4 regions of the Flexivirga alba genome follow, and region 1 is predicted to be linked to each of the others. Evidence: predicted binding sites of a transcription regulator. Region 1 holds the regulator's gene; each other region holds the start of a gene.
The links. Region 1 encodes LexA, which represses DNA repair genes until DNA is damaged. Its sites were predicted from a motif close to TCGAACANNTGTTCGA; they were not measured.

Region 1 (5,304 bases):
GAACTCCACCCCGCGCTGCTCGAAGATCGTCTCGCCCGTCTTCCAGTTCTGCTGGACGACGTCGCGACGCTCCCAAGTGACCTCGTCATAGGGGTGCACGCCGGGAGTGGTGAAAATTCGCTCGACGGTCAACCCCTTGCCTGCGCGGTTACCGCGCTTTGCCTTGGGGCCGGCGTCTGCTGTGTCGGTCATGTCCAACTTCCTTTCCACCTCAGGTGGTCAACTGTGCTGCGAGATGTGTTCTGTGACGGTGTACGAAATGCGGTGGGACTACTCAGTCGTCGGCGGGTTGACGGTCCGGCTCGACGCCGGTCGCCGGCCGCTCGGCACGCAGCAGGGCGATGGCCGACTCGAAGTCCTCGAGATCGTCGAAGGCCTGGTAGACGGACGCGAAGCGGAGGTAGGCAACTTCGTCGAGGCTGCGCAGCGGCCCCAGGATCGCCAGGCCCACGTCGTGCGCATCGATCTCCGCCGCGCCCTGGGCCCGGATCGACTCCTCGACCTCTTGGGCGAGCAGCGCCAAGTGATCCTCACTGACCGGCCGGCCCTGGCAAGCCTTGCGCACTCCGAGCAGCACCTTCTGCCGGCTGAACGGCTCGCTGGCGCCGGATCGTTTGACGACCGTGAGGCTCGCGGTCTCCATGGTTGAGAACCGCTTGCCGCAGTTGGGGCACTGCCTGCGTCGCTTGATGCAGGTGCCGTCTTCACTCGTGCGGCTGTCGACAACGCGACTGTCGTCGTGACGGCAGAACGGGCAATGCATCAGACGACTCCTCTCCGCTGGACCCGGCACCCGCCCCGTCACCAGAACGACGCCGACTGTGGACGAAGTTGTGGGTAAGTGGTGGACGACCTGGGGATGACTGGGCTCTGCTTGTGGACTAGATGTGGATAAATCTCATCCGTGTAACTACTAGATATAGGGATGTTAGGCCGATCCCACCACAATCGCAAGAGCCGTCGACGTCACCTGGAAAACCGCTGGTCAGCCGCCCGTAACACCGCGTGTCGAGGTCCCGTCAGGGCAGTTTGAGCTGCTGTCCCGCGACCACCTGCAGGCCGTTGAGGTCGTTTGCCAGCGCCACCTTCGTGACAGCGTCCGAGACCGACATGGACGGGTAGGCGCGGTGCGCCACACCGGACAACGTCTCACCATCGTGCACCGTCACGGAGTGCCCGACCGACGGCGGCGTCGATGCCCAGGCATGCGCCGCTGCACCCCCACCGATCAACAACGCGACCGCGACGACTATGCCCAGCAACCGGCGTCCGCGTGCGGTCAGCCGCAGGCCGCGGGCCTCGACTCGAACACCCACTTGGGCGCCGCCACCACGTGCCGACGGACCGGTCGGAACCGCCCGCAAGTGCCGACGACCCTGACGTAGGTCGACCGGCGCGTCCCACTGCGCAACTGCACTCATCTCTTCCTCCTGAAACTTCGGTGCGAACTGGTGCACACCGCTCGGACAACGAACTCCATCCGAACACGCGTACGATCGTACACCTGTCGGACGGATAGCACGAGCGTTCGACGCCATCGAGACACGCGTCGTACAGATGTTTGGAAACTGTGTCCGAAACCCATACGCTGTTTTCACGAAGCCAAGGCAAGCACCGACCACCGACAACCGTTCGGATCCGGTCCGCACAGATCGCTCGCCAGCCGCTTTGAGCGAAGTGTTCGCCGAGGAGGAGATGACAGCGATGGCACAGGTGCACGAACTTCCCGACCGCGCCGGAGAAAGCCTGACCACAAGGCAGCGCAAGGTGCTGCAGGTGATCCGCAATTCCGTTGACCGGCGCGGATATCCGCCGAGCCTGCGTGAGATCGGCGATGCCGTCGGACTGACCAGTCCGAGCTCCGTCGCGCACCAGCTGACGATGCTCGAGCGCAAGGGCTACCTGCGCCGTGACCCCAACCGGCCACGTGCCATGGAGGTCATCGATCCGGACGCGACCGACACCCGCGGTTACCGCGGCGGCTCGAGTGTGCGGAGCGCGCAGGAGTCGAGCCTCGACGAGACCGGCCTGGGTGACGAGCGGCCCGAGGCGTCATACATTCCCGTTGTCGGGCGCATCGCCGCCGGCGGCCCGATTCTGGCCGAGCAGGTCGTCGAGGACGTCTTCCCGCTGCCCAAGCAGATCGTCGGCGAAGGCGACCTTTTCCTGCTCAAGGTGGTCGGTGACTCGATGATCGACGCCGCGATCTGCGACGGCGACTGGGTTGTCGTGCGCCAGCAGCCAACTGCGACCAACGGCGACATCGTCGCGGCCATGCTCGACAACGAGGCGACCGTCAAGACGTTCAAGCGTGCGCGCGGCAAGGTCTGGCTGCTCCCGCACAACGACGCCTACGACCCGATCGACGGCGACGACGCGACCATCCTCGGCAAGGTCACGGCAGTTCTACGTCGGATCTGACCCAACTCTGCGCGATCAGGACGCGCGGCGCCCGGCGAGGGTCTCCGCCAACGAAAGCAGCGTCGACCCGAGCGGGGCGTCGATGCGGATCGACACCTCCTCGTCGGTCGCCCGGGTCCAGCCGTGGGTCACGACAGCGACCGGGATCCCATCCCGCACCGCGCGGCGGATGAAGCGATAGCCGGACATCACCGCGAGCGATGAACCGAGGACCAGGATCGCGCGAGCGGCTTGCACCCGCGCGAAACACTGCTCGACCAGGTCCTTGGGCACCGACTCCCCGAACATCACCACATCCGGCTTCAGCAGGTCCGAGCCGCAGATGACGCAATGCACCAGCCGGAAGTCGCCGATCAGCGACTCGGCGATCGCGACATCGCCATCCGGCCGTAGCGGGCCGGTGGCGGATCGGTCGAAGTCAGGGTTGGCGAGTTGCAGCCAGTCGTCGACCATCGTGCGTTCGTAACGCTCGCCACAGTGCATACAGACCACATGCGTGAGGCTGCCGTGCAACTCCGCGACATCGTCAGCGCCGGCCGCCTGGTGCAGGCCGTCGACGTTCTGAGTGATGATCGGCCCGATCAGACCGGCCTGCTGCAACGCCGCGACTGCGAGATGACCCGGGTTCGGCTCAGCAGCCGCGAAGCGCGGCCAGCCGACATACGAGCGAGCCCAATACCGTTGCCGCGCAGTGGGATCGGCAAGGAGCTCCTGAGCGGTCATCGGCTGGAACCGCCGTTGACCGTCGGCGCCTCGATAGTCGGGAATCCCGGATTCTGTCGACAGGCCGGCACCGGTGAGGGCGAGGACTCCCCCACGACTCACCAGCTCGGTCAGCGCCGCCGGATCCGTAGTCACCACCCTGTCAAGGTCTCATACTCGCGCGACCTCGGGCGTCAGCGCGGTCAGTTGGACCCGCCGGCATATTGATTAGCGATCTTGGAGAATTGGCCAGAACAAATAACTAAATGTTATTCTTGGGCCATGATCGACGCAGCTGGACTCAGGGTCATCAAGGCGATCAGCGATCACGGCAGCTTCACTGCTGCGGCCACGTCGCTGGGCTACTCGCAGCCGGCCATCTCCCAGATGGTTCGGCGCCTGGAGGACCGCACCGGAACCGTTCTGGTGGAACGTCTCGGCCGCACCGTCCGCCTCACCGAGGCCGGTCAGGTCCTCGCCCGCCACGCCAATCCGGTGCTTGCTGCGCTCGAGGCCGCGGAGTCCGAAGTGGCCGCCATCGCAGGCCTGCGGGCCGGGCGAGTTCGCCTGATGGCTTTCCCCTCCTCCTCCTCGACGCTGGTGCCGCGTGCGCTGGCGCTGGTCAAGAAGCGCTTTCCTGACGTGCAGGTGAGCTTCACCGAGGCCGAGCCGCCCGAGTCGCTGGCCGCCCTGCGCTCGGGTGAGTGTGACGTCGCCGTCGCGTTCGCCTACGAAGGCACCGACCTGGCTCGCGGCGAGGAGGACATCGAGTCGTTCGTGACCCGCAAATTGCTGGACGACGAGGTGCGACTGGCGCTTCCGCTGAATCACCCGAAGGCAAAGTCCAAGAAGGTCAAGCTCGCCGATCTGGCGAGTGAGCCGTGGATCGCCGGGTGCCCGCGCTGCCGCGGCCACCTGCTGTCCCTCGCGGAGCGCGCCGGTTTCAATCCCGATGTCGCGTTCGAGACCGAGGATTACGTCGCGGTCCTTGGCCTGGTGTCCGAGGGCCTGGGCGTCGCGTTGATCCCCGACCTGATTCGCCGTTCGGCCGGTAACCCTGGCGTCGTCACGGTGCCGATGGATCCCGCCTCCCGGCGCTCGGTGTATGCCGTCACCACCCCGGACCTGCAACGGGTGCCGGCCGTGTCGGCGACCCTCGACGCGCTGTGTGAAGCCGCGCGCGCCAAGAACGTCTGTTCCTGAGTCGAACCTGGCGCCATACCTGCTCAGGGCCTGGCGACCAGGGGTGCACCGTCCTTCGCGATGATCGCGATGTCCCCACCCCGATCCGTGCGCAACACGGTGGAATCGCTCTGGGCGAGCAGATCGAGAGTCCGCGGTGCCGGGTGTCCGTAGTCGTTGTGCGCGCCGACGCTGATGACCGCGATGGCTGCCCGCAGTGTGTGCTCCAGTCCAGGGTCCTGGTTCGCCGAGCCGTGATGCGGCACCTTCAGCACGTCGACCGGTCGCGCATCCGGCAGCTTCCGCAACTGAGCCAATACCAGTGCGGCGGCTTCCTTTTCGATGTCACCGGTCATCAGCAGCCGCAGGCCGTGCGAGCGCACGTCCAGCACGATGCTGGCGTTGTTCTGGACCGACCCCGCCCTGATGAGTCGGGTCGGACCAACCACCAGCGCGTGCACCGCACCGATGTCCAGCACGTCACCCGTCGCGAGCGTCTGCATTGCCAGGTTGTGCTGCGCAGCCAGCGACTGAACCAGTGGCTCTTCGCTGGGTTCGTCGCCGGCGCCGGAAGCGCCGGTCGATTCGACCGGCGTGACGTAGAGGGCACGCACCTGCCGCCCGTCGAACACCGCCGCGAGGCCACCCACGTGATCCGCGTGAAAGTGGGTCAGCACAACAGCGTCGACCACGCGGATCTGCAGCCGGTCGAGGCAACCGTCCATGGCACCGGGCTCGGGACCGGTGTCCACGACCAGTGCATGCCCCGGAGCGGTCTGGAGCACTCCGCCATCTCCTTGTCCGACGTCACACGCGACGTAGACCCAACCGGGCGGCGGCCACCCACTGATCGGGGTCGGCGCCCAGGCGGCGGCAGCGAGGACTGCGCCTGCGCCGGCCAGGTATGGCCGCACCCAGAGGGTGCGCAGCAGCCACACGCCCGCGAACAACAACAGCACGGTCAGTGCGGCGAGCAGCATCGCACCGGTTGCGCCGTCC
Region 2 (5,304 bases), 1.6 Mb from region 1:
CGGACGGGACTCGTGGGTCGGATGCGCTGAGCTGCCGGTCGGTGATGGCGCGTCGCAACATGACGGAATTGAGTTCGCTCAGGTCAGCACCCGCGAGAGTTGCCGTCAGTCGATCCCGTTGATCGCGAGCGATCATCGGGATCGATGGCCGCTACGGCAGCGGCGACACGGATGGCATCGATTTGAAGATGCGAAATGGCTTTCGGGGCAGGCGGATTGACGGCGCGGACGACTCCAACTCAAATCGGAATCGCCGCCGTGGTGGGGCTCAAGCAGAAGCGGTCTGGTGGCCGGGCATCCGGCCGGGTGTGAGGTCCCAAACCACACGGTCGGGTCGTACCTCAGCGGTGTAGCCCTGGCGGTGCACGGTCTGGTGATGTCGGCCGCACAGCATCGCCGAATCCGTCAGGGAAGTTTCGCCGCCGGCCCACCAGGGTGTGACGTGGTGGATTTCGCAGAAACCTGGTGGCCGATCGCAGCCCGGGAAGGAACATCCGCCGTCTCGCAGGATCACTGCGACCCGGATTGCTTTGGTGGCCAACCGTTCTCGCCGGCCGACATCCAGGGGTTGGCTGGGGCCGCCGAGCACGACCGGGATCAGGTCGGCGGTGCACGCGAACCGGCGGGCAGCACCCGCGTCGAGCACGTCACCGGTGCTGGTGGTGGCGCCGTGACCGGCCAGGAGTTCCTGCAATCCCATCGTCAGCAGCACCGTCGCCGCACTCGCCTGAGTACCTTCCCCGGCCGCTGCCCGGGCACCGGCACCAACCAGGTCCATGAGCGCGTCGGCCCGGCGCTTACCCGGCGACCGCTCATCCCGCACCGGTTGCCCTGAACTTGTGGACGAATCGTCAGTGTCGTCGTCGAGGTTGAGTCCGAATGCCGCACCCGACCCGTGGCTCCGAGCGGCTGGGGCAGCCTCGGCAGCAGCGTTGTCTGCCCCTGAGGTCTCGTCGGCTCCGTCGGTCTTGCCTGTCGGGTGAGTGGGTTTCGCGGGCCGGGGTGCGGACTTGGCGTTGATCGCTTCCTTGAGGATCGCTGCGTTCGCCGGCGACAGCTCCGCCACCAACCGCGTCATCCCCGTCGCAGTGGTGGACCAAGACAACGACTCGGTGCCCTCAAGCTTCTCGTCATCCTTGGACAGTTTCTCCGGGGCGAACCGGTCGATAATCGCCCGAGTCAACCTCGTCAACCCGTCACACCCCAGCGCGGGGTCAATCCGTAGGAACCAGCCCAGCACCTCGTCACGCTCGGCGGTCGGGATCACCGGGCCGACCTTGTCCGCCTGGATCAGGGCGGTCCGCGCGGACTCCACCGAGCACGATCCCTTGAGTAGGGCTTGGGTGATGACGGTGTTCTTGCGGTGCTGGCACGCGTCGGCGACTGACGCCATCGCCCGGATCGTCTTGGGCTCCAGCCGTGTCTCGCCACTCAGCCGCCCGCTGATCCACTGCCCGGTGGTGGCCGCATCCGACCTCGTGACCGCGCCCCTGTCGACCGCGTCCGCGGCCACGATCGCGCCCACCTGTGACGACCGGCCCTGTAACCGCAACAGGATCGACATCAGCTCTGCTTCTTGGTCGTCGCCGAGCTGATGCACCGCACCCGGAACCTCGTCAATCACCTGCGCCGCAGCCTGCAGGATCCCAAGCACTTCCGGTCCCCGACCCGGCGCCGCGACCGGGGCACCATCCACCACCGAATGACTGATGCTCATGGCGTGAATCCCCTTCCCCTGTAAGCGGTTTCGCTTACTTACAGGATACCTGGGACCCGTGTTAATGGCTAGCATTTCATCGAACACATTTCGGTTAATCCGTATACGCAGCGGCCGTCGCGCTGGGTGGTTCCGGCCTGGCTCTGGGAGGCACCGACCGTGCGGCAAGATGAGGACATGACCGAGATCCGGCCCGCACGCCCGACCGACGCCGAGGACATGGTGGAGGTGCAGAACGCGATCTACCGAGCAGGTCTGCGGGCGAGCCCGGTCGACCTCGCGTCGGTCTGCGAGCGCTACTTCGACAGGGAGCACGGTGTTGCGTGCACGGTCGCCGAGCAGGAGGGCCGCGTTGTCGGCTTCCAGTCGCTCAAGCGGGCATGGCAGGGGAACCCGTACGACGTGGCTGAGGGGTGGGGGATCATCGGCACCCACATCCGGCCTGACGCCGGTCGAAGCGGACTCGGTCGCCGCCTCTTCGCCACGTCTCTGGCAGCCGCAAAGGCAGCTGGGCTGCGACATATCGATGCCACCATCGGCGCCGACAACTCGCCTGCCCTGGCCTACTACGCGGCCATGGGTTTCACGCCCTACCGGGAAGGTGGCGACGCCATCCCGCACCGCTTCGACGTCGAATAGTCGAGTTTCAGTTCACCTTCGATTTCAGCGACGACTGGACGCATCGCTGCGTCGTCGGGCAGGACAAGATCGACCCGATGGAGGAGCTCGGAATTCATCCGCGGCTGCGGTGAGTGGCCGCGACAACGACGGCTGCGGACAAAGCTGCAGCGGGCCATCGAGGGCAAGGGCTCCTTCCGGCGTTTCCGTGATCTGATCCACGACGAGGACCTTGCCGACACTTGGTACGCCTTCTCCAACGACCGCCAGTTCGGTCGCGCTCGCGCATTCCTCGCCGACCAGGGCATCCATGTGAGCAGCCCCCGCCATACCCGATAAGCTGTCGGCCATGAGGTCGTCCTTGGTCCAGATCGCAACAGACTCCACCGTGCCCAAGCTGGAGGAGAACCATCTGCCGATGCCGCACATCCTCTACGGCTTGATCGCGTTCGCTGTGTTCCTGCTGTTGCTCGGCATCCTGTGGACGTTCCGCAACACCGCCGCCAACCTGAGCGACGGTGCTGAAGGGGAGAAGGAGCACTGACCGTCCGGCTGGGGGTGATGGGCGGCACGTTCGACCCCATTCACCACGGCCACCTGGTTGCGGCCAGCGAGGTGCAGACGCGTCTCGACCTCGATGAAGTCGTTTTCGTGCCGACGGGTCAGCCCTGGCAGAAGGACGGCCGCGGTGTCACCTCGGCCGAGCACCGCTACCTCATGACGGTGATCGCGACCGCGTCCAACCCGCGGTTCACCGTCAGTCGGGTCGACATCGACCGGCCCGGACCCACCTACACACTCGACACCCTGACCGACCTGCACAAGCAGCGGCCGGACGCCGAGTTGTTCTTCATCACCGGCGCCGACGCGCTCTCGCAGATCTTGTCCTGGCACGGCGTCGACCAGATGTGGCCGCTCGCGCAGTTCATCGGCGTCACCCGACCCGGGCACGTGTTGTCCGACCGGGGTCTGCCGCCCGAGCACGTGCGGTTGATGGAGGTTCCAGCGATGGCGATCAGCTCGACGAATTGTCGCCAGCGGGTCGTCGACGACGAGCCGGTCTGGTACCTCGTGCCCGACGGTGTCGTCCAGTACATCGGTAAATATCAGCTCTACAAGCCGGAAGCCGGCGCAATGAAGGAGGCGCAAGGGTGACAGCGACCGCACGGGCCATCGATTTGGCCAAGGCCGCAGCCGCCGCGGCGGAGGACAAGCTCGCGACCGATGTCGTGGCGATCGACGTCAGCGATCAGTTGGCGCTGACGGATGTCTTCGTCGTTGCCTCCGGTGAGACCGAGCGGCAGGTGAGTGCGGTCGTGGATGCGGTCGAGGATCGCCTGCGCGAGTTGGGCAGCAAGCCGATCCGTCGTGAGGGCGGCGGCCGCGAAGGCCGTTGGGTGCTCATCGATTTCGGCGACATCGTGGTGCATGTGCTGCACGAGGACGAGCGCGAGTTCTACGCCCTCGAGCGGCTCTGGCGCGACTGCCCGACCATCGACCTGACGGCGTGAGCACTGCACGAATGAGCGCGGCGCCCCGGCGCCTGGTCGTATGGCGCCACGGTGAGACCGACTACAACGCCACCGGCCGCTGGCAGGGGCAGTTCGACGCACCGCTGTCCGACCGCGGCCGCCAGCAAGCAGCTGCTGCCGCGAAATGCCTTGCGGCATACGACGTTTCACGGATCGTTGCCTCTGACCTGAGTCGCGCAGCCGACACTGCGCGAGCGCTTGCGGACGAGACCGGGCTTACCGTGGGGTTCGACCCGCGGTTCCGGGAGATCAGTGTTGGCAGCTGGGCAGGCCTGACAACACCGGAGATTCGCGCGACACAAGGCGATCTGCTGGACCGGATCAATGCCGGCGAGGACCTGCGTCGTGGCGAGACCGGGGAGACCGTCGCCGAAGTCGCCGATCGGGTGGTGGCCGGTGCGCGGGACGTCATCGGGCAATTGGAAGCGGGGAGACCGCCGCGATCGCCACGCACGGCTTCGCTGCCCGGACCCTGTGCGCGGCGCTCGCCGGCGTACCGCAGCGGGTCGCCTTCCACGCCTTCCACGGGATGAGCAACTGCCACTGGGCGCTGCTTGTCGAGCGCGCGGGTGGCTGGCAGATCGCCGGTTGGAACGTCCAGCAGTCTGCACACGTGATGGCAGGGGCGATGTCCCGATGAGCGATGCGAAGTCGTCCAAGTTCGGCGGTCGCCGCACCATCGCGCCGCGCTGGTTCGCTCGGGCGATGTGCCTCTACCCGCCGCTGCTCGGCGCGGGCATCCGGGTGCGTGAGTTCTCCGACGACTGGACCGTATGCCGAACTCAGTTGCGGCTCAACCGTTTCAACCGCAACCAGCAGGGCACTGCGTTCGGCGGCTCGATCGGGTCGATGTCCGACGCGTTCTTCGCGCTGCTGCTGTGGAACCAGTTGGGCAAGGGCTACTACGTGTGGGACGCCAAGGCTGAAATCGACTACCTCAGCCCGGGCACCTCGACGGTGCACGGTCGCTTCGAGGTGCCACGCGAGGTGGCCGAGCAGATCCGTGCCGAGGCCGAGTCCGGGCAGAAGGTCCTGCACTGGTTCGAGACCGACCTCACCCTGGATGACGGCACCGTCGTCGCGCACGTGCGCCGCCAGGTCTACATCCGCAAGCGCCAGGACAAGCTGTTGCATGCCCGGCCCCCGTGTGCCACATGACCTGCACGTCGTCTCGACGGAGACGCTCACCCCACACCTGACCCGCGTCTGGTTCGGCGGCGACGGGTTCGACGCCATCGCCGCACGCAGTCACACCGACGCCTACGTGAAGCTGGTGTTCCTACAGCCCGGCGATGCGGATCCGATTCGGCGCACGTACACGATCCAGCGGGTTGATGACGAAAACCGTTTGTTTGCAATCGATTTCGTCATACATGGTGATGAGGGTGTCGCCGGCCCGTGGGCTGCGAACGCGGAGCCGGGGGACCGGTTGCCGAT
Region 3 (5,304 bases), 340 kb from region 1:
TCGACCATCGCACGGACGATCGCATGCATGCCCCCGACCGGATAGGTGACGCCGTGCACCAGGTCCATCGCGCTGACGACGGCGAACATGCCGCGAGCTCGGTGTGGTGGCACTCCGACATACAACGCTTGGAAGCTGAACGCCTGCCGGAGCCGCTCGTCGTGGAAGAACGAGGCGATCAGCCGGTCCATGCGTCCGAACCCTCGCAGCGCGGCGAGACGCGGCAGGGCAGGGCGGATCAGCGAATGCACACCGTCCAGGTTGCGATCGATGAAATGAGGGAGCTCCACGTCATACAACCGCTGGACGTGTCGGACGAACCTGTCGTAACCCGCGGCGTCCCGCTCGCCGGCCAGCTCCCGTATGGCGTCGTGCATGCGCTGCGGATCGGTGTGCATCGACAGGCTGCTGCCGTCCGCAAAATGTGCGACGTATGCCGGGTCGAGGTCGACGAGCGTCAGGTGGTCCTCGAGCGTCTCACCGACGGCGGCGAATGCCCTTGCCAGTTGGTCGGTTTCGGTGAGGACAGTCGGCCCGAGGTCGAGACGGTAGCCGTCGACCGTCACATCGGGGCAGCGTCCGCCGGCAGTTGATTCGGCCTCCAGGACGGTGACCTCGACCCCCGCGCCACGCAGGTGCAACGCTGTCGAGAGCCCGGCAAGACCGGCGCCGACCACGACCGCGGTTCGCGGTTCGCCGGGCCCCGGAATCACGAGGAGCGTGCCGTGGAGATGTCGATCAGGTCGAGCAGCGCGTCTCGGCCCTCGTCAGTCAGCTGGGCGGTGTCCAGGGCGGTCCGGGCAGCATCTGCCTGGGCGGCGATGAGCTTCTCGGTCTGGTCGACGGCTCCGGTCCGCACACACTTCTCGCGCAACCACACCACGTCATCGGGGGCGATCTGCGGGTCGCCGAAGACAGCCCGGAAACGCCCAAGATCCATCGGATTCATGCCCTGCAGCGCATAGGCGATGAGCACTGTCCGCTTGCCCTCGCGCAGGTCGTCACCGGCCGGCTTGCCGGTCTGCTCGGGATCGCCGAAGACGCCCAGGAGGTCGTCGCGCAGCTGGAACGCCTCCCCGAGCGCGAGACCGTAATCGGACAACGCGGACAGCGTGGCGTCGTCCGCCCCCGCGCAGGTCGCTCCGATCAACACTGGGTGCTCGATCGTGTATTTCGCACTCTTGAAGCGAATCACCTTGCGAGCCCGGCTGATTCGCTCCTCCGTCGGCACGTTGTCCCAGGTCTGTGCGGCCTCGATGACGTCGAGGTACTGCCCGCCCATCAGCTGCGTGCGCATGGTGTTCAGGACTCGTCGCCCTCGTGCCAACCCCTCGGCGGGTAGCCCACTGGTCGAGTAGATCTCGTCAGTCCAGTTGAGGCACAGGTCGCCGGCCAGGATCGCACCGGCCTCGCCGAAGCGCCCTGGATCGCCGGCAAGTCCGCGCTCGCTGTGTATGTCGGCAAGGCGGCGGTGTGCCGACGGCATACCGCGCCGCACGTCGGAGTCGTCCATGACGTCGTCGTGCAGTAATGCCGCGGCCTGAAAGACCTCGAGGGACATCGCTGCGCGCACCAGTGCGGCGCTTTCCGGGCCACCGGCCGCCCGGTAACCCCAGTAGAAGAAGCCCGCGCGCAGCCGCTTTCCGCCGCTCAGCAGCGCGAAGACGGCGTCCAGCAGGTCGGCCATGTCCGGCCCGAGTGGTGCCAGGATCCCTGCTTGGGTCCGGCGCTCCTCATCGAGCGCGTGCTGGACGCGGGCTCGCAGGTCGTCGAGGTCGGCGGTGGGCAAGAGACTGTCCTTCCGAATGGTGATCGAGTTGAGCGTAGTCGCCGAGTCGGTCCGTAGGCTGGGCGGCATGACGATGCGGACCGACAAGTCCGGGCGCCCGATTCCCGAGCTGCTGGCGGAGGACGGCCCGAGCTTCAGTTTCGAGTTCATGCCGCCCCGCAGCGAGCGGGCCGAAGCGGTGCTCTGGAACTCCGTGCGGCGCTTGGAACAGCTGCACCCGACGTTCGTGTCAGTGACGTATGGCGCCGGCGGCTCCACCCGTGACCGGACCGTGCGGATCACCGGGCGGATCGAGCAGGAGACGACGCTGCGCACGATGGCGCACCTCACCTGCGTGGGGTCGTCGGTCGCTGAGTTGCGCCGCGTGGTGGGGGAGTACGCCTCCGTCGGAATCGGCAACATCCTCGCGCTGCGTGGTGACCCTCCGGGAGGACCTGCTGCCCCCTGGATCGCGCATCCGGAGGGGCTGGATCATGCCGACAAGCTGGTGTCCCTCGTCCGCTCGCTCGGAGACTTCACCGTCGGCGTCGCGGCGTTTCCCGACAAGCATCCGGAGTCGGCGTCCCTGGACGACGAAGCGGACGCACTGGCCCGCAAGGCTGACGCGGGCGCGGCATTCGCGATCACCCAGATGATCACTGACGTCGACGCCTACTTGCGACTGCGCGACCTGGTCGATGCGCGCGGCTGCGTCATGCCGGTCATCCCGGGCTTGTTGCCGGTGACTGCGGTCGGGCAACTGCAGCGCTTGACCGAGCTCAACGGGCAGCCGCTCGCCACCGACGTGGTCTCCCGGATCGAGGCTGCCGGCGACGACCTTGAGGCCGTCCGACGGACCGGCATCGCCATCTGTACCGAGCACTCGGCGCGGTTGCTCCGCGAAGGCGCTCCGGGGCTGCACTTCATGACGATGAACAAGTCGACCGCGACCCTGGAGGTCTTCGCCAACCTGCGGCAGAGCAGCCTCGTCTGAGGCCAGTTGCCGGCCGACGTCGCTCGAACGGGTGCCTTGAGGCTTGTTCTGCGTTGGCGTTGCGAGTCGCAAGCTCCCTGCAACGCCAACGCATCTCAAGCTTCCTGTGCCTGTCCAGAACTTCATTGTCGGTGGCTGGGGTTAACCTCGTTCACATCGAACAAAGGTTCGATGTTTCGTCGCGAGGAGGCCGCATGCGCTCACCAGTTCAGTCCAAGTTCCCGACCCCGGTAGCCGGCACTGTGCTGGACCTGGTCGACCGCACCCGGATCGGCCTGCTGCAGGCCTGCCACGCCGAGACGGCGGATGAGCGCTACCAGCTCGCACACCTGGCCGCACTGCGCGCCGCGGCCGCCGTGTTGGCCGCGGATGCGCGCCGTTCGCCGGGGTCCGGCCCGCGGAACGTCTGGACCGTGCTGCCGTCGGTCGCACCGGAGCTGGCCGAGTGGGCGCAGTTCTTCGAGGGCACGGCGCGCCGGCGCAGTCAGCTGGACCGCGGCGCAGTCGCGGTCTCGACGCGTGAAGCTGACGACCTGGTGCGCCAGGTGGAGACTTTCCTCGAGTTGGTGCTGGTGCATCTCGGGTTGCCGATGGGTGACTCGTTCACCGCGTGCGTCGCTCCGACCGGTGGTGGGTGACGGTCCGGTAATAGTTGGCAACTCCCGCACCGTGGCGCGCCCGACTTGTTTAGGCTGGCGCGAAGACAACGGGTCCGCAGTGCTGATCTGTCCGTCCGGGGCCGTGGGCCAACCGTTTCGATCGACCGGTTTCGGTCACTGGGACGGTAGGCACCTACCACTAGGTAGCGCGACGAACTATCCTGGAGGAGAGATCAGTCGGGGATCAGCCGGCGGTATCGGTAGTCGCGTGGTGACGACCGAAGGACATTGGGAGGTCAACGTGCCACTTTCAGAGCACGAGCAGCGCCTGCTTGACCAAATGGAGCAGGCGCTCAAGGTGGAGGACCCCAAGTTTGCGTCTCACATGGTCGCCCATCCGGGCCGCAGTCGCCTTCGGCGACGTATTGCGATCGGCGTCTGTGGCGTCGTGGTGGGACTTGCACTGGTCATCGTCGGTATGACGATGGCCCAAATATGGCTCGGCGTGGTCGGATTCGCGGTGATGGTCGCGGCCGGCGCCTACGCCTTCAAACCGGGTCACCAGCGCGAGCTCGGAACCGTGCAGGACGATGGATCGGTCACTGCCGCGCATCCCAGGCGGCAGACCCGGACCAATGGCAGCTTCATGCAGCGTCTTGAAGAGCGCTGGGACCGGCGGCGCGGCCAGGGCTGGTAGGCCCGCACCGGAATCGGTCAGGTGAGCAGGACTCCGGCCACCCAGATCCACGACACCAGTACCGCGGCCGCGAGTTCGATGCCGATGCTGGTCAAGATCGCACGGACCGCGGCTTTGGTGGCTGCCCAGGCGCGCTGAGAGTCTCGTAGGCGAACTTCCTCGGCCAGGAAGACGCCGACCGGAAACCCGATGAACATCCCGACATACGGGATGACGAAGAAACCGACGACCGCGCCGATGAGTCCCGCCAGCTTGGCGAAGCCGGGCACTCCGGCCGCCTTGAGGCGTCGGTTCGGCACCAGGAACTGCACCACCCAGCCGACCGCGGCGACCACGACGCAGCAGCCGAAGACCGTCCACGACGTGCCGGTATTGACGTTCCACGCCCACAACAGGACGCCTGCGAGGCACAAGAGAAGTCCGGGCAGCACGGGGACGATCAGCCCCAGGATCCCGAGGGTGATCATCGCCCCGGCCACGACGGTCACAGCGTCCACGACATGAACCTAGCGCCCGGGCAGACGAAGACGGCGCACCATTCGGTGCGCCGTCTTCGGGTGGTAGTAGGTCGGGATCACACTTCGATCGTGGACTCGCTGTGCAGGCGATCGGTCTCGTCAATCACTTCGTCAGCGATCTCGCGCAGCTTGTCCAGGTGCTCACGGCCGTGGTGCGCGCAGAAGAGCAGATCCTGGTCGGAGCTGAGGCGAGCCCGGATGAAGGCCTGGGCGCCGCAGCGGTCGCAGCGATCGGATGCGGTCAGGGTGGTGGGGGCAACTGCTGTAGTCACGGTAATCATCCTCTCGTTGCGGGTTCCTCCCGGTCGCCCGGGGGTTTCCGTCGTCGAAGTAGTCAACAGTCAATCACGCGAAGGGATTCCCGTCGAAACATATCCCCGGCGTGTGTCGTGCTTCACACTTTTGTGACCTTTGGGCGATCTTGACCATTTCGACGATCGGCGGGCGTTCTGAGTTCCGGGCCGGCGCTGTCGTTCATGCCTCAGGCCGGGGCCTGAGCGGGCTCGGCGCCTTCGACGTGCTCGGCCAGATAGCGCTCCGCACTGCGCGCCGCCGGGTGTATGGCGACCGCGGCCACCACCACAATCACGGCGATGACCAGCCAGCCGCACGGGCCCCAGTTCATCGCCCAGAAGGTGTAGGCGGCCGGTGCCCACACGGTGCCGAGCGTGTAGCCGAGTTGCGCCACCCCTTGGTACTCGCCGCGACGGGCCGGATCGGACAGCTCC
Region 4 (5,304 bases), 1.6 Mb from region 1:
ATCGAACCGGATTCGACGGTGGTCGCCATCCTGTCCGGTGGCAACAACGACGTCAGCCGCTATGCCGAAGTCATCGAGCGAGCGCTCGTGCACGAGGGTCGCAAGCACTACTTCCTCGTCGACTTCCCGCAAGAGCCCGGTGCGTTGCGCCGCTTCCTGCAGGACATCCTCGGCCCGGACGACGACATCACATTCTTCGAATACGTCAAGCGCAACAACCGGGAATTCGGCCCGGCACTGGTCGGTGTGGAGCTCGGCGATCCGGCGTCGTATGACGCGCTGCTGGAGCGCGCCGAGGCGTCCCCGCTGGTTGTCGAACCGATCTCACTGGACAGCCCGATGCTGCGCTACCTCGTCTGAGCACGTCGGGGGCAGGTACCGGCCGTGCCACCGGTCCCGGCCGGCAAACCCCGCGTTCGGGAAAAGGCCGGTGGTGCGGTGTCGCGGGTGGTTATCTGGCCCGGTGAACATGAGCGAGGCGCGCGACGGCGTTCGGCAGGTCAATGAAAGCGGGGCGCTCGACGTCGGCGCCCGTGTCGGCTTCGCCGCCAGCGGAGTGCTGCATCTGTTGATCGCCTACCTCGCAGTGCGGGTTGCCTTCCACAGGTCGGGCAAGTCGCCGGACCAGTCCGGCGCATTGGCGACCCTCGCGCAGAACGCCGCCGGGAAGGTGTTGTTGATCGTCTTCGTGGCGGGCTTCCTCGCACTCGCGCTGTGGCAACTCAGCCGGGTCTTCGTCACTCGCGAGGTCACGGATCGATTGCAGAGCGGTGCGCTGACGGTGGTCTATCTGGCGATGGGCTGGAGCGCGCTGTCCTTCGTCCGGCAGAAGGGTCGTTCGAGTGCGTCCACCTCGACCGACTTCACCGCGACCGTCATGAAGCATTCGGGCGGTCGTTGGCTGGTCGCGATCATCGGACTGGTGATCATCGGCATCGGGATCTACCACGTCCAGAAGGGAATTCGGACGCGATTCCTGAAGGAGCTCCGGGAGCACCCCGGCGCGGCGATCACCTGGACCGGCCGGATCGGGTATGGCGCCAAGGGCATCGCCCTCGGGATCGTCGGTGCGCTCTTCGTGATCGCAGCAGCCAAGCACCGGTCCTCGCAAGCGTCCGGTCTCGACGGTGCGTTGTCCACCCTTCGGCACGCGGTCGCCGGGCAGTTGCTGCTGACCCTGATGGCCCTCGGGCTGGCCGCCTTCGGCGTCTATTCGCTCGCCCGGGTGCGGTATGGCCGGGTCTGAGGAGCCGGCTCCGGGAGAGGAGCGCGCCGTCGCGGCGGCATACGACCCCAGCCGGATGCCGTCGACCGGCGCGCCGCGCGTGATGTGGGCCAGCGCGCTGATTCTGGGGATCGGCGCCGTGCTGCTCATCCCGTGGACCGTCTACCTGGCCTGGACGCTGCCCGGACGCGCCGTGGCCGAGAACTACGACGTGGCGTGGACCGGCTTCGACATCGGACTCATCCTGGTGCTCGCCGGCACGGCGGTCGCGGCGCTGCGAGGGGGCCGTTGGCTGCCCACCCTCGCGGCGGTCACGGCGGCGACGCTGCTCATCGATGCCTGGTTCGACGTGGTCACCGCGTCCACCACCGCCGATCGGGTGGAGGCGGTCGTATTGGCGGCAGTCGTCGAGGTCCCGGTCGCCTGCGCGTGCCTGTGGATCGCCGTCAACGCACAGGAGTTCAACGACCGGCGCGTCGCCCGGGCGGCTCGACGGACGAGCCGTCGAGCGGCCTGAAGGCCGCAGCAGCGCCGTCGTCGTATGACGCCGCGCGGCGCGCGCCGGGGAGCCCGCGCCCGCTACTCGATCGGATCTCGACGAGACTGCAGTTATACGGATTCGCGGAAATGTGTTCGATGAAATGCTAGCCATTGACACCACTCTTCGATATCCTGTAGGTAGGCGAAAACGCTTACAGGGGAAGGGGATTCACACCATGAGCATTGATCATTGATGGTGGACTGTGCCTCGGCGGAACCGGGGCGAGGGCCGGAGGTTCTCGGGGTGTTGCGGGCTGCGGCGGAGGTGATTGACGAGGTTCCGGGTGCGTTGCATCAGTTCGGCGAGGACGACGAGGCTGAGTTGATGGCGACCTTGTTGCGGTTGCAGGGTCGGTCGTCGCAGGTGGGCGCGATCGTGGCTGCGGACGCGGTGGATCGCGGTGTGCTGGTGGGGTCGGATGCGGCAAACACCAGCCAGTGGATCTCCGGGCGTCTGACCGGCGGGACCCGGTTGGAGCCCAAGGCGATCCGGGTGATGGCGTCGGTGGCTGATGCGTGCCGGCACCGCAAGAACACGGTGATCGGCCAGGCATTGTTGAAGGGTTCGTGTTCGGTGGAGTCGGCACGGACCGCGCTGCTCCAAGCGGACAAGGTCGGACCGGTTATCCCGACCGCGGAGCGTGACGAGGTGCTGAGCTGGTTCCTGCAGGTCGACCCCGCGCTCGGGTGTGACGGGCTGACGAGACTGACCCGGGCGATCATCGATCGGTTCGCCCCGGAGAAACTGTCTCAGGATGACGAGAACCTCGAAGGCACCGAATCACTGTCCTGGTCCACCACTGCGACGGGGATGACGCGGTTGGTGGCGGAGTTGTCGCCGGCGAACGCCGCGATCCTCAAAGAAGCGATCAACGCCAAGTCCGCACCCCGGCCCGCGAACCCCGCAGACGGTGGCCGAGGAGCGACGAAGGAGCGTCTCGAGGCCCCGTCTGCTCGAGGCCACGGCTCGGGTGCGGCGTTCGGACTCAACCTCGACGACGACACCACCGACTCGCCCACTGCGTCCGGGCAACCGGTGCGTGACGAGCGGTCACCGGGTAAGCGTCGGGCGGATGCCTTGATGGACCTGGTCGGTGCCGGTGCCCGGGCAGCGACCGGGGACGGCACCCAGGCGAGTGCGGCGACCGTGTTGCTGACGATGGGGTTGCAGGAACTCCTTCACGGTCACGGCGCGACCACCAGCACCGGTGACGTCCTCGACGCGGGTGCTGCCCGCCGGTTCGCGTGCACCGCGGACCTGATCCCGGTCGTGCTCGGCGGACCCAGTCAACCGTTGGATGTGGGGCGGCGAGAACGGTTGGCAACCAGAGCAATCCGGGTCGCAGTCATCCTACGAGACGGCGGATGCACGTTCCCCGGTTGTGACCGGCCACCGGGTTTCTGCGAAATCCACCACGTCACACCCTGGTGGGCCGGCGGCAAAACCTCCCTGACCAGTTCGGCGATGCTGTGCGGCCGACACCATCAGACCGTGCACCGCCAGGGTTACACCGCCGACATACAACCCGACCGCGTGATCTGGGACCTCACACCCGGCCGGATGCCCGGCCACCAAACCACAGCAGCCTGAAGGCAACCCGGCCGAACCGGATCCGTCCGCGCCGTCAATCCACTTTTGCCCGGACAGACGATCCTGACCGTAAACCATTCGTCCGCTGGCGCATTCTGGGGGAGCCTTTCGGAGTGATCGACTCTGCGGCTTCTGTACTGCCATGACGATGGCGAAGTTGACGCGGCGTCAGATCGCCGAGCTGCAGCGGATTCGGGACGACCTTGAACGCGAACCAGATGCCGGTCGTCTGCCCGCGACCGACGATGCGGCATCCCGCGCAGTGCTCGGCGCGTGGCTAGCGGGAGTGATTACGAGCAAGGGATGGACCGACACCTCAGTCTTTGACCTGGTGGAGCAAGCACGCGAAGCCGAGGACGACTTCGTGGCGCATGCGTATGTGGAACGTGTCGTCGCTGCCGTCATGTCCGACAGAGACCAGATGATGCGTCGGTGCGGTGAAGCGAATGTCGCAGTTCGTGAACACTGCCGTGAGCGGGGCTACCAGGTCAGCGGGTGCAAACCAGGTCGCGCCGGCTACCGGACGTGGAAGATCGCCGTGCCAGGGCGGATCGGTGAGGTGGACCTTGAGCTGGACGGCGACGTGTGTTTGCTGACTTTCCCCGGTGGGTTCAGCTGGCCGGAATACGGCTATACATCAGGAGACGCCCGTGAGGCTCTCGAGGATCAACTTCGCCTTCTCGATGCGTACGCCGCACCGACTACTCGAATGGTGTTGAGGAAGCGGGTATTAGGGCGCTCGCGCAGCGAGCTTCACTTCAGCGACGGCACGGTGCTGGGGCGTCACGGCGGCAAACGGGCGTGGTCGTAGTACCGCTTCCGGCGAACCGGAAGACCTGGCGGCATGAGCGGTCATCTTGATCTTGGCCATGCACTCATCGGTCTTGGAATCGTCGGCATGGTCTGGGTCGTCATCGTTCGTGAGCGTCGCGCATAACCCGCAGAAGCCGACCCCAGGAGTCATGCGTCTGCTCAGCGCGCCCGAACCTAGGACCCGGACGGCCCGGACAGCCGCGGCGTCCGCGGCGGCGCCATACGTCGTGAGCCGAGCGCCTCGAAACCCGCGGCCATTCGCAGGAGCGCGTTGTCGTCATACGCACGACCGGCGAAGGTCAGGCCGACCGGCATCCCGATGTCGGCCATGATGCCCAACGGCACGGTGACGGTGGGTATGCCGAGGTGACGGATGACCAGGTTGCCGTTGGCGACCCAGGTGCCGTTGCGCCAGGCGAGGTCGGCCGACGCGGTGTTGACGTCGCTGTCCGCGGGCCCGACGTCGGCGACCGCCGGAAACACCACGGCATCAAGGGAGTTCGACGCCATCCACTCCTCCAGGTCGACCTGTCGGGTGCGCTCGAGTCCGGCCAACCCGTCGGGAAGCGTCCGCAGGGTGGCCAGGTCAGCGCCGGGGTGCTCGCGCACCCAGTCCGGGTAGGTCGCGATGTCGTCCGGGAAGCCGGTGTAGCGGTCCAACGCGCCGGGCGGCTGGGGGAAGATCGTGGCGCCGTCGACGGCTGCGAGTGAGGACAACGCCGGGTCGCCGTTCGCGGCGAGGAAGTCCTCCCACGACCACGGCGACAGGCCATTGATCTCTTCGCTGAGGAACTCCTGACTGACGAACCCGCGCGTGCCGATCGTGGGTGCGCCGGCCCGGTCGCCCTCGTAGTTGGACACGACCGGGAAGTCGACCTCGATCACCTCCGCGCCAGCGGCCTCCAGCTCCGCGCGGGCCGCCTCCCAGAGGGCGATCACCGACCCCCGGGTCTCGATCCGCTCGCCGGTCGGGCCGCCGATCGTCGTTCCGGTGCCGGCGTCGGGGTCGGCATTCACATACATCCGCGGTATGCCGAGCCGTATGCCGGTAAGCGAAAGTCCTTCTCGCAGTGCGGAATAGGACGGCGGGCGGACCGCGCACGACGCAGCGATCGACACCCAAGGCTGCACCCGC

Region 2: ACFQDH_RS21040 (HNH endonuclease signature motif containing protein) is a predicted target of LexA. The motif match lies at 1,797-1,812, and genes of this name have one in related genera.
Region 3: ACFQDH_RS14360 (SAV_6107 family HEPN domain-containing protein) is a predicted target of LexA. The motif match lies at 2,919-2,934, and genes of this name have one in related genera.
Region 4: ACFQDH_RS04625 (HNH endonuclease signature motif containing protein) is a predicted target of LexA. The motif match lies at 1,847-1,862, and genes of this name have one in related genera.

Annotation. Positions count from the first base shown of each region.
Region 1 is NZ_JBHSWH010000001.1:2,582,326-2,587,629, reverse strand. Features, by position in the region: gene ACFQDH_RS12750 (vitamin B12-dependent ribonucleotide reductase) at 1-192, opposite strand, end outside; gene nrdR (transcriptional regulator NrdR) at 275-763, opposite strand; gene ACFQDH_RS12740 (hypothetical protein) at 1,020-1,421, opposite strand; gene lexA (transcriptional repressor LexA) at 1,705-2,421, shown strand; gene ACFQDH_RS12730 (NAD-dependent protein deacetylase) at 2,437-3,282, opposite strand; gene ACFQDH_RS12725 (LysR family transcriptional regulator) at 3,406-4,326, shown strand; gene ACFQDH_RS12720 (ComEC/Rec2 family competence protein) at 4,350-5,304, opposite strand, start outside.
Region 2 is NZ_JBHSWH010000001.1:4,219,453-4,224,756, reverse strand. Features, by position in the region: gene ACFQDH_RS21045 (hypothetical protein) at 1-136, opposite strand, end outside; gene ACFQDH_RS21040 (HNH endonuclease signature motif containing protein) at 269-1,717, opposite strand; gene ACFQDH_RS21035 (GNAT family N-acetyltransferase) at 1,895-2,356, shown strand; gene ACFQDH_RS21030 (hypothetical protein) at 2,685-2,879, shown strand; gene nadD (nicotinate-nucleotide adenylyltransferase) at 2,876-3,490, shown strand; gene rsfS (ribosome silencing factor) at 3,487-3,846, shown strand; gene ACFQDH_RS21015 (histidine phosphatase family protein) at 3,843-4,400, shown strand; gene ACFQDH_RS21010 (histidine phosphatase family protein) at 4,310-4,507, shown strand; gene ACFQDH_RS21005 (DUF4442 domain-containing protein) at 4,504-5,025, shown strand; gene ACFQDH_RS21000 (siderophore-interacting protein) at 5,000-5,304, shown strand, end outside.
Region 3 is NZ_JBHSWH010000001.1:2,925,726-2,931,029, forward strand. Features, by position in the region: gene ACFQDH_RS14345 (phytoene desaturase family protein) at 1-713, opposite strand, end outside; gene ACFQDH_RS14350 (polyprenyl synthetase family protein) at 710-1,789, opposite strand; gene ACFQDH_RS14355 (methylenetetrahydrofolate reductase) at 1,857-2,762, shown strand; gene ACFQDH_RS14360 (SAV_6107 family HEPN domain-containing protein) at 2,957-3,400, shown strand; gene ACFQDH_RS14365 (DUF3040 domain-containing protein) at 3,663-4,058, shown strand; gene ACFQDH_RS14370 (DUF456 domain-containing protein) at 4,076-4,555, opposite strand; gene ACFQDH_RS14375 (DUF7455 domain-containing protein) at 4,633-4,857, opposite strand; gene ACFQDH_RS14380 (MFS transporter) at 5,058-5,304, opposite strand, start outside.
Region 4 is NZ_JBHSWH010000001.1:935,866-941,169, reverse strand. Features, by position in the region: gene ilvA (threonine ammonia-lyase IlvA) at 1-360, shown strand, start outside; gene ACFQDH_RS04635 (DUF1206 domain-containing protein) at 470-1,246, shown strand; gene ACFQDH_RS04630 (hypothetical protein) at 1,233-1,742, shown strand; gene ACFQDH_RS04625 (HNH endonuclease signature motif containing protein) at 2,010-3,356, shown strand; gene ACFQDH_RS04620 (hypothetical protein) at 3,499-4,167, shown strand; gene ACFQDH_RS04615 (amidase) at 4,344-5,304, opposite strand, start outside.